Regions from separate parts of the Exiguobacterium sp. RIT341 genome, predicted to be linked through region 2. Evidence: riboswitches for the same ligand, from Rfam matches in the RefSeq annotation. Region 2 holds a riboswitch; each other region holds the start of a gene.
What was found. A riboswitch is a leader RNA that binds a small molecule or an ion and turns the genes downstream of it on or off. The one in region 2 is predicted to bind thiamine pyrophosphate.

Region 1 (3,133 bases), on a different contig from region 2:
ACTTTTGTTTACGAGCGAATGCACGAATGATTTCTCGATCCATGATCTCATCACTAGCAGCATCGACTCCTTTTGTTCGTCCATTCTCCCCAAGCAATGTCTTGATTTCTGAAGCATTTCCTTTAACGACCGTACATCCGAGTCTACTCAATTCTTTTGAAAAGGACGTACGCAATGATGTAGCTCCCGCTCCAACTGGATCAAGGATGATCGGAACGTTCAAGCGTCTCGCTTCGCTTGCGGCGAGTCGTTGAGCTGCTTGCATGTCTGCATCAATTGTTCCAATGTTCAAGACAAGAGCTTGCGCAAGTCGAACCATCTCTTCCACTTCGCGAATATCCTCCGCCATGACTGGAGATGCGCCAACGGCGAGTGTGACATTGGCGCAATCATTGATCGTGACTGTGTTCGTCAAATGATGAATGAGTGGTTTGTGTTTAAGAATGGTCGTAAACATGTGTATCCCTCCAAAGTGAATGAAAATGATGTGTCGGTCCAATCCCTTGTCCGAGAGCAAATCCATGACGAATCGCCTCTGTAACATACTTCTTGGCCTGACGTACACTGTCCGGTAAAGCTTCTCCAAGTGCCATCCGTGCCGCAATCGCTGCAGATAAGGTACAGCCTGTTCCATGAGTATGTTGATTATCTAACCGATCTGATGTGAAACGGTATTCCTCTTGCCCGTCCCATAATAAATCCGTGGCAGCTCCCGGTAGATGTCCACCTTTTAGCAAGACGGCTCCAGTCTTCATAGCCAACTGATGCATCGCCAGTCGAATCTCCTCTAGATTAGTAACTGACTGCCCTGTTAAGCGCTCTGCTTCCGGTAAATTTGGTGTGACGAGTGTCGCAAGTGGCAGTAACTCCGCGATTAGTGCTTCCTCTGCCTCCGTCCGCAATAGGGCATGCCCGCCTTTTGCGACCATGACAGGGTCTAGTATGATCGGAACTGTCTGTTTGCGAAGATGTGTTGCAATGACGTGAATCGTTTGTGCATTCGAGACCATACCGATTTTGATAGCATCCACACGAATATCTGAAAAGATTGAAGCTAATTGGGCATCAACGATTTCCGATGATAACTCTTCTACTGCTTGAACGCCCAGTGTATTTTGAGCCGTTACCGCCGTCAAAACACTCATCCCATAAACGCCCAATGCCGAAAATGTCTTTAAATCTGCCTGAATTCCAGCTCCACCACCGGAGTCAGATCCCGCAATCGTCAATACATGTTTCATATTTTTCTCACCTTTCCATCGAGCAATGTAAGGGAGTTGTTACCGACAAAAAAAGCGTCGACCGCTGTAAAAAAGCAGTCGACGCTATACGAAATCGTTATCCAACCATTTCGGTATCCGTTCGGCTCAACTTTCCTACGCTGGTATTATCCAGTTCAGGTAATAGGGTCGAAAACAGATTGGTTTTCCTCTCAGCCGGATTCCTCCAGCTCCCCTAGTTGCTCAAGTATTCATTTCGCCTTAACTGTAGCATAGCGGCAAGAAAAAAACGAGCCGAAGCTCGTTTTGAATTATAGGTATGCTAATGGATTAACTGCATTCAGAGGAGAAGAGGCACTGTACTGATAGCCTCCGACATGTAGTTCGAAATGCAAGTGTGGTCCTGTTGAATTCCCAGTACTACCAAGTGTTCCAACTTGCTGACCTTGAGAAACTGTTTGTCCTGCATGAACAGATAATGAACTCATATGAGCGTAGACTGTCGTATAGACTTTTCCGTCAAGGAAGTGAGAAATCATGACGTGATTTCCATAAGGCCCACCACCTGAAGCTGTAATGACCGTTCCAGCTGCTGCTGCGACGATTGGTGAGCCGACCGAACCACTGAAATCGACACCATTATGGAACGTATAGCCGTTCGCACCGCTTGCTGGTCCAAACCCTTGTGATACGCCACCAGAAGATGGACGAACGAATTTCCCACCGCTCGAAACAACGGGTGGGGCAACTGAAGTAGGTGATTCTGAACTCTTACCTGCTTGTTTTGCTGCTTGAGCATTCGCTTTAGCGGCTTTTTCAGCTGCTGCTTTCTCGGCTGCTGCTCTTTCAGCCGCTGCTTTAGCTGCTGCCTTCGCTGCCGCAATCGCACGTTCTTGAGCTTCAAGTGTGGCTTGTAGTTCTTTCGCGTCTAGAAGTTCTGTCGTAAACTTCGTCTTACCTTTTCGTAATTTTTTAAGCGTAGCACTGCGTTCTTTCATTTGAACTTTCAACGCTTTTTTTTGTTCGATTAATGTTTTCTTCTCTTCAACCTGCTCCGCCTTTTTTTCAACGAGCGCTTGTTTTGCTTCCGCTAGCTTTTGTTGGGTTGCGATGTAATCCGAAATCATTTTATCATCTTGCTCCGCGATTTTTTTCCCTGCCATGACACGACTAAATAAATCACCTAAATCCTTCGATCCAAAAATGACTTCTTCCCATTTGATTGAGTTTCCATCGTTTTCTTGGAAGACACGTAGACGATCACCGAGTAGTTCTTCTTGTTTTTTCAACATCTCTTCGTAGCGAACGATGTCTGCTTTTAATTCATCGATTCGCAAATTCAATTTCTCGATTTGTTTATTTTTTTCGGAAATCTGAAAAATCTTTTCGTTGATCGCTGCATCGATTCGATTGATTTGACGTTGTTCTTTCGAAATTTTCGACTCTTGTTTTTTAATTGCTTTTTCTAATTTACGTTGTTCTGCGGCATTTTCAGCCTTTTTTTCTTTGATCGTTGCTGCTGCAATTGGTTGTGTTCCTGTTATAAGTAATGCTCCTAAAACAATGGTAGAAATTAGTTTTTTTAGCATATATCGTTTTCCTCACTTATGTTTTTCATATTTTATTATAGTATTCAAGTTTCTCTCATATCTGAAATAGATTATAGCACCCTAATCGTTTCAAAAAAATTTCATTTACATTTCAAATGAAAACGTTTTTTTGTAATATAATCATTTATTTTTTGAAAATCGCAAAAAAAGAACCGCTGCATAAGCAACGATTCTTTACTGTTTAAAACATCGTCATTGGGTTCACTGAGCTAGCTGGACCAGTTGCACTATAGCTGTATCCACCGACGTGGATTTCAAAGTGTAAGTGTGGACCAGTTGAATTCCCAGTACTTCCACGTAAAC
Region 2 (3,133 bases):
ACCCTTCAAGCCGAAAAAGAATGCAAATGTTCTTGTGATTGCCCCTGCGACGGATCAAACGGACAGCATGAAAAAGACGATTGCTTCCCTGCCTAAGAACCGGAACTGGCACGTAACGACAGCGAATTACTCGGCTACTACGCTACCGCTCGACCAAAACCCGACACTACGGGCACAACTCGATGCAGCAGATTACATCATCGTCGGTTCAAACGTCAATACGAGTGCCAAACTACTGCCTACTGCACCAGAACAAGCGATTCCGGCTTCAATCTTCCGATATGCGAAACAAACAGATATACCATCCGTCTTGCTTAGCCTCCGCAATCCATACGATGTCGCCGTTCAACCGGACGCACCGGCACACGTCCTCGTCTATGGTTTTAAAGGGGATCCGAACGGACCGGACTCCGAAGCAGGCAATCTGAAATCAGCGGGACCGAACCTCCCTGCCGGTATCCGAGCGATTTTCGGAACGTTTAAGCCCCAAGGCACTCTACCTGTTGATGTACCAGTCTTTCAGAACGGTATCTTTACCGATCAACTGCATCTCGAATTTGGTGACGGCTTTAAAAATTGGAAAAAATGAGAACATGATACACAAAAGACCGAGACTCCTTTAAAGGATGCCTCGGTCTTTTAATGATTGATACGGATATTCCGCTTCTTCTTTCGCACGATCGTAGACGCGGTATAACCAATAGGTCAGTAATGCATAGACGACAATGACAAGAACAGCAGAAATGTAGCTCCCCATGCTATATGCTACCTTGAAGTTTCGAGTCGTAGCGGATATACCGGACAACACGATTAACGTTGGAATGATATATCCAATAAATTTTACTTTGACTTTACCCAGCATTCGTTGCACGGCATACGCGGCGCTGATCGCGAGTACGATCACGATGATTTCCATTTCTACCCCTACTTCCGCTAAATGTTATACCTAATTCTACCATTCAACTCTTTAGGAAGATACCGTCCGTGCTGGAATCGTCTCGTAAATCGACGTAAACGTTTCTTCCGTCCATCCCATATGCCAAAACAGCAACTCATAATAACAGCTCGTCACGAAATGCCGTTTCATCCGCTCTCGTTCAGTCGGGCTTGCTTGTTCCGCCAACGCATCAAGCCGTGCAATCTGTTCAAAGACGACCTTTTCGAACCATTCCGAACTATATGTGTCGATCCATTGCTGATAGATTTTTTCATCCGGTGTACACGTCAACAATTGTTGCCCAACTTCATAATACAACCAGTAACATGGCAAGATGGCAGCAATCGTCTCACCAAGCGTCCCTTCACTCGCATGATGCATGTGTGAGACGTAAGCATATGCCGTTGGTGCCGGTTCAAATGCTTCAAGGTCTGCTTCCGTGATACCGAGCGGCTCGAAAAATGATTGATGCAAGCTCAGTTCTGCCCCATATGTCGAAGTCGCGTGCTCGGCAAGTGTCGCGATCGTCGCAAAGTCATCTGCTTTTGACGCTGCCTTCGCTTGAATCTTCGCAAAGTGTTTTAAGTAATACGCATCCTGCATGACATAATGTCGAAATTTCGAGAGCGGTAACGTTCCCTCGCCGATTCCTTGAACGAATGGGTGCGTAAAACTACTGTCCCAATACGCTTGTGCTGCTTGTTTGATTTCTTGTGTGAATGTCATGATCTCATCCTCCTTGTTTTTATGAAACGAAAAAACACCACCCCGAAACACACGGGCATGGCGCAAGAAGAACAAGACTTGACGCCACTTCCCTCCGTAAGTACGAACTTAATCAGGTTCAAAGGGTCCGAACGTCTTCGTTCGTCTCAGTCGGCCTACCGACTCCCCTAGTGGTCATTATTCGATTCAAATCCACTATAGCATGCTGAAAATGGAAGTCAAGTTGTCCTCTTTTCGCTATACTATGGAGTGTCAGAAGGCGGATATCGTCTCCATCTACAGACCGATTCCGAACTTCTTTCGTTCTCGTACACTAATTTTAGTACCTGATACTATAATTCATTCTGTTACTTACAATTGGAGGATTTCATTATGCATACACCAACAAAAATCATGGCGTCAGCCGTTATCGCTTCTGCTTTATTACTTCCGACAGCCGCATCCGCCGAGCAGGTCGTCGATAAGACAATCGTCACTCTCGGTGAGTCACTCGGCGCAAAAGATAAGGCTTGGGTGCTTTCACGTCTCAATGCACCGGAAGGTATCACACCGATCATCGCAACCTCTGCAGACGAAGAAAAATACCTCGGGAAAAACATCCCCCAGTCACAAAAGGGCGGCAACATGTATTCATCCGCTAAGATCGAATTGACGGAAAAAGGTGACGGACTTTCCGTTGCGACGGAAAACATCACGTGGGTGACGAAGGATATGTATTTGAACGCTCTCGTCACGGCAGGTGTCAAAGATGCCGACATCACGATCACTTCTCCTTATAAAGTGACTGGAACATCGGCACTGACAGGAATCATGAAAGCCTATGATCAAACTTCGGCTGAGACCGGAATCAAGCTGAGTGACGAACGGAAAGATTTAGCACAGCAAGAATTATCGGTCACATCAGACGTCGGGAAGACAGTCGGGACAGATAGAGTCGCTGATTTGATGAATGAGATCAAGGCCGAAATCGCGAATCAAAAACCGGAAACAAAAGTCGAGATCGAAAACCTGATCGTCCAAGTCATTCAAAACAACAACATCCAACTGTCTGATGCACAGATGGATCGGTTGACGAATCTATTCAATCAAATGGAGCAAGCGAACATCAACTGGGGGCAAATCGAGAGTGGACTGAAAAATGCTGGTCAAGACATCCATGCGTTTGCAACGTCCGAGGAGACAAAAGGATTCTTCGCTAAATTATTTGATGGTCTGAGTGACTTCTTCAGCTCGATTGCTGGTGTGTTCAAATAATTCAGACTTCCGCAATTAACAAGATAATGGTAAACTGGTTGTATCTGAAACGAAAGGTGGTGTGAAATGATGGACTTTGCTGCGTGCAAACATTGGTTAATGGAACAATTGTATCTGTTGCGCGCGATTTTTCATGGAATGGCGTTCTAAGGCACCCGTCTGCCCTTTTTTAGAACTTCATGATTGAAAAATACAGCAAAGCGCATCTTTCACACA
Region 3 (3,133 bases), 960 kb from region 2:
CATCAAGTGAGACATTGACAGGTGTTGAACAAGTCCGTCCGTTACTGGCCGGGAAAACGAGCGTTCTTGCCGGACAATCCGGTGTTGGGAAAAGTTCGCTCTTGAACGCACTTGAACCAACACTCGACTTAGAGACGAGTGCGATTTCGAAATCACTCGGACGTGGACGGCATACGACACGTCACGTCACGTTGATGCCACTTGCCGAAGGCTTGATTGCTGATACACCAGGTTTCTCGAACCTTGATTTTCCGTATGATATGGAAATCGAGGATGTACGGTGGAGTTTTCCTGAATTCGTGGCTGTACAGGACGAATGTAAGTATCGAGGATGTTTGCACTTGAATGAACCCGGATGTGCCGTCAAGGAAGCCGTCGAAGCACAAGAAATCATGTCCTCTCGTTATGAGAACTATGGTATGTTTATAGACGAAATCAAGAATCGAGCCCGGAGGTATTGAAGATGATTAAAATTGCACCATCTATCTTATCAGCAGATTTTGCGAATCTTGAGCGTGATGTCAAAGCAGTCGAGGCAGCAGGCGCGGACTATATCCATTTCGATGTCATGGATGGTCAGTTCGTACCGAATATCTCGTTTGGACTACCTGTGCTCAGCAGTTTACGTCAAAAGACGGATATGGTCCTTGATGTCCATTTAATGATTGACCAGCCAGAACGTTTCGTTGAAGATTTCATTAAGGCAGGGGCAGATATCGTGACGTTCCACGTCGAAGCGACGAACCACGTCCATCGTGTTTTACAACAAATCAAGCTAGCTGGTGCAAAAGCAGGGGTCGTCTTGAATCCTCACACGCCATTATCAACGATTGAACACGTCCTTGAGGATGTCGATATGGTCTTATTGATGACGGTCAATCCGGGCTTTGGTGGACAAGCCTTCATCGAGAGTGTCATGCCAAAACTCGCATCACTTGCACAAATGAAAGCAGATCGTGATCTGACATTTGAAATCGAGATTGATGGTGGCGTCAACCCGGCAACAGCAAAACTTTGTATCGAAAACGGTGCGAACGTTCTTGTCGCGGGATCAGCAATCTACAATGCACCAGATTATGCGGAAGCGATCACTAGCATTCGTCAAGGGGCTGCCGTATAATAAGAACGAGAAAACGAAATATGATGACCGCAAGGGGTGTCGCTTGAAAAGCGGCTGAGAGGAGTCTTTTAGACTTTAACCCTTCGAACCTGTTCCGTTCAAACGGACGTAGGGATGTGGCGCACGCAGGCAGTACGGCGTTCGTCGTACTGCCTTTTTGCGTCCTCTCGTACAATGAAGGAGGAAAATAGCATGAAACGGTTACAAATGATGATGGAAATTGCCATCTTCGCCAGTCTCGGAGTCGTCTTTGATTTACTGATTCCATTCAAAATGCCACAAGGTGGCTCGATCAGCTTAGCGATGTTACCGATCTTCGTCATGGCATTTCGCCACGGGGTCGTCGGAGGGGTCGTCACGGGAGCGCTTGTCGGTACGATTCAATTGATGTTCGCTCCACAAGTCTTGACGATCGTTCAACCGATGCTTGACTATACGATTGCGTATGGTGTCGTCGGATTAAGTGGTCTGTTCGCGCGTCAAGTCAGACTAGCCGCACGCAATGGACAAAAGAAAAGCTTGATGGCGTTCGTTCTCCTGGCGACGTTATTAGGCGCAGGACTCCGTTATATCTGTCATGTCATCAGCGGAATCGTGTTCTTCGCGAAATATGCAGAAGGTCCAGTCGTGCCATATTCATTAGTTTATAACGCGACATACATGGTACCATCTTATGTTTTATGCGGTGTCGTCGCGGGTCTCCTCTTTACAACTGCGCCACGTTTACTACGTTATTCAGCACGAGGCGTCTGAGATGCGGACGATTCTCGTGTGCGCCGGTCCTCAAGAAGAAGTGCCGGATTTACGGACGTTTTGTCAGCCAGGTGACTTTATCGTCGGTGTCGACGGTGGTGTTCAGACGATTGAATTGTTTGGGCTGACATGCGACCTGACGATTGGTGATTTTGATTCGCTTGGTTATGTACCTGAAGGGGCAATCGTTCATCCGGCCGAGAAAGATGAAACGGATCTCGAACTGGCACTTCGTACAGTTTCAGAGAAGAAACAGTTTGAGGATACCTTCATTATCGGGGCGACAGGTGGGCGGCTCGACATGACCGTCCAAAATGTATATCTATTGAAGCGATACCCAGAGGCACGACTCGTGACGAAACGAGAAGAGGTACGATACTTGGCTGAGGGAACGTATGCAGTCGAAGCCGAAAGCTATCATTATCTTTCGTTCATTCCACTCGTACCATCGACTTTAAGCTTATCCGGAGTCAAATATCCACTTGATACACATCCAGTACCGGTCGGAGGTTCCTTGACCGTCAGTAATGAATGGAGTACGTCAGAAGCGAAGGTAGAGCTCCATCAAGGAGAACTATTGATGATGCGGACGCTTAAGGAATAGAACAATCATACAAAAAGAGGCCGTGGATGACTCCGCGGCCTCTTTTTAGATGAAATTATTCTTCGAGTTGAGAAGGGGCGACACGGATGTCGCTTTGAGCGGATAGATGTTTTCCTTTGACGAAGAGATGATAACTTCCCCACATGACAAGGAAGAAAGGAACACCGATGTATAGAGCGATTCGTTGATCCGCTTGAAACGCAAGACTGACGAGGACGACGACGTTAAGTGTCAACGAAATCAGTGGTAACACCGGATAGAGTGGTGTCTTAAATTTCAGTTCGGATACATCGTGTCCGTTTCGGACGAACTGACGACGAAATGCAAGCTGCGAAGCAGAGATTGAAATCCAGCCGACTTGAGCCCCGAGTCCGGCTAAGGACAAGAGCCAAATGAAGACGGTATCTTCTGCGAAAAATGCGGTCAGAAGCGATAACATCGCGAACATCATCGTAAAGAGCAACGCCCGCATCGGCACACCACGTGCATTGACGTAAGATAATTTCTTTGAAATCATCCCTTCTTGCGCCATTGCCCATAACATCCGAGTCGCCGCATATAATCCGGAGTTTCCGACGGACAATAGTGCCGTCAAGACGACGATGTTCATCAAATCAGCAGCGTACGGAATACCGATCGCATCAAAGACCATGATG

Region 1: it holds a riboswitch for thiamine pyrophosphate, as region 2 does, so the genes downstream of both, thiD (bifunctional hydroxymethylpyrimidine kinase/phosphomethylpyrimidine kinase) here and tenA (thiaminase II) in region 2, are expected to answer to the same signal.
Region 3: it holds a riboswitch for thiamine pyrophosphate, as region 2 does, so the genes downstream of both, thiT (energy-coupled thiamine transporter ThiT) here and tenA (thiaminase II) in region 2, are expected to answer to the same signal.

What each region holds. Positions count from the first base shown of each region.
Region 1 is NZ_JFYW01000011.1:100,512-103,644, reverse strand. It holds gene thiM (hydroxyethylthiazole kinase) at 1-457, opposite strand, end outside; gene thiD (bifunctional hydroxymethylpyrimidine kinase/phosphomethylpyrimidine kinase) at 438-1,241, opposite strand; TPP riboswitch at 1,357-1,467, opposite strand; gene BW42_RS14125 (murein hydrolase activator EnvC) at 1,532-2,809, opposite strand; gene BW42_RS14120 (murein hydrolase activator EnvC) at 3,012-3,133, opposite strand, start outside.
Region 2 is NZ_JFYW01000001.1:1,407,384-1,410,516, forward strand. It holds gene BW42_RS07375 (glycoside hydrolase family 3 protein) at 1-589, shown strand, start outside; gene BW42_RS07380 (hypothetical protein) at 620-916, opposite strand; gene tenA (thiaminase II) at 968-1,663, opposite strand; TPP riboswitch at 1,736-1,842, opposite strand; gene BW42_RS07390 (DUF1002 domain-containing protein) at 2,036-2,917, shown strand.
Region 3 is NZ_JFYW01000001.1:450,830-453,962, forward strand. It holds gene rsgA (ribosome small subunit-dependent GTPase A) at 1-461, shown strand, start outside; gene rpe (ribulose-phosphate 3-epimerase) at 464-1,120, shown strand; TPP riboswitch at 1,143-1,252, shown strand; gene thiT (energy-coupled thiamine transporter ThiT) at 1,313-1,873, shown strand; gene BW42_RS02235 (thiamine diphosphokinase) at 1,875-2,477, shown strand; gene BW42_RS02240 (amino acid permease) at 2,533-3,133, opposite strand, start outside.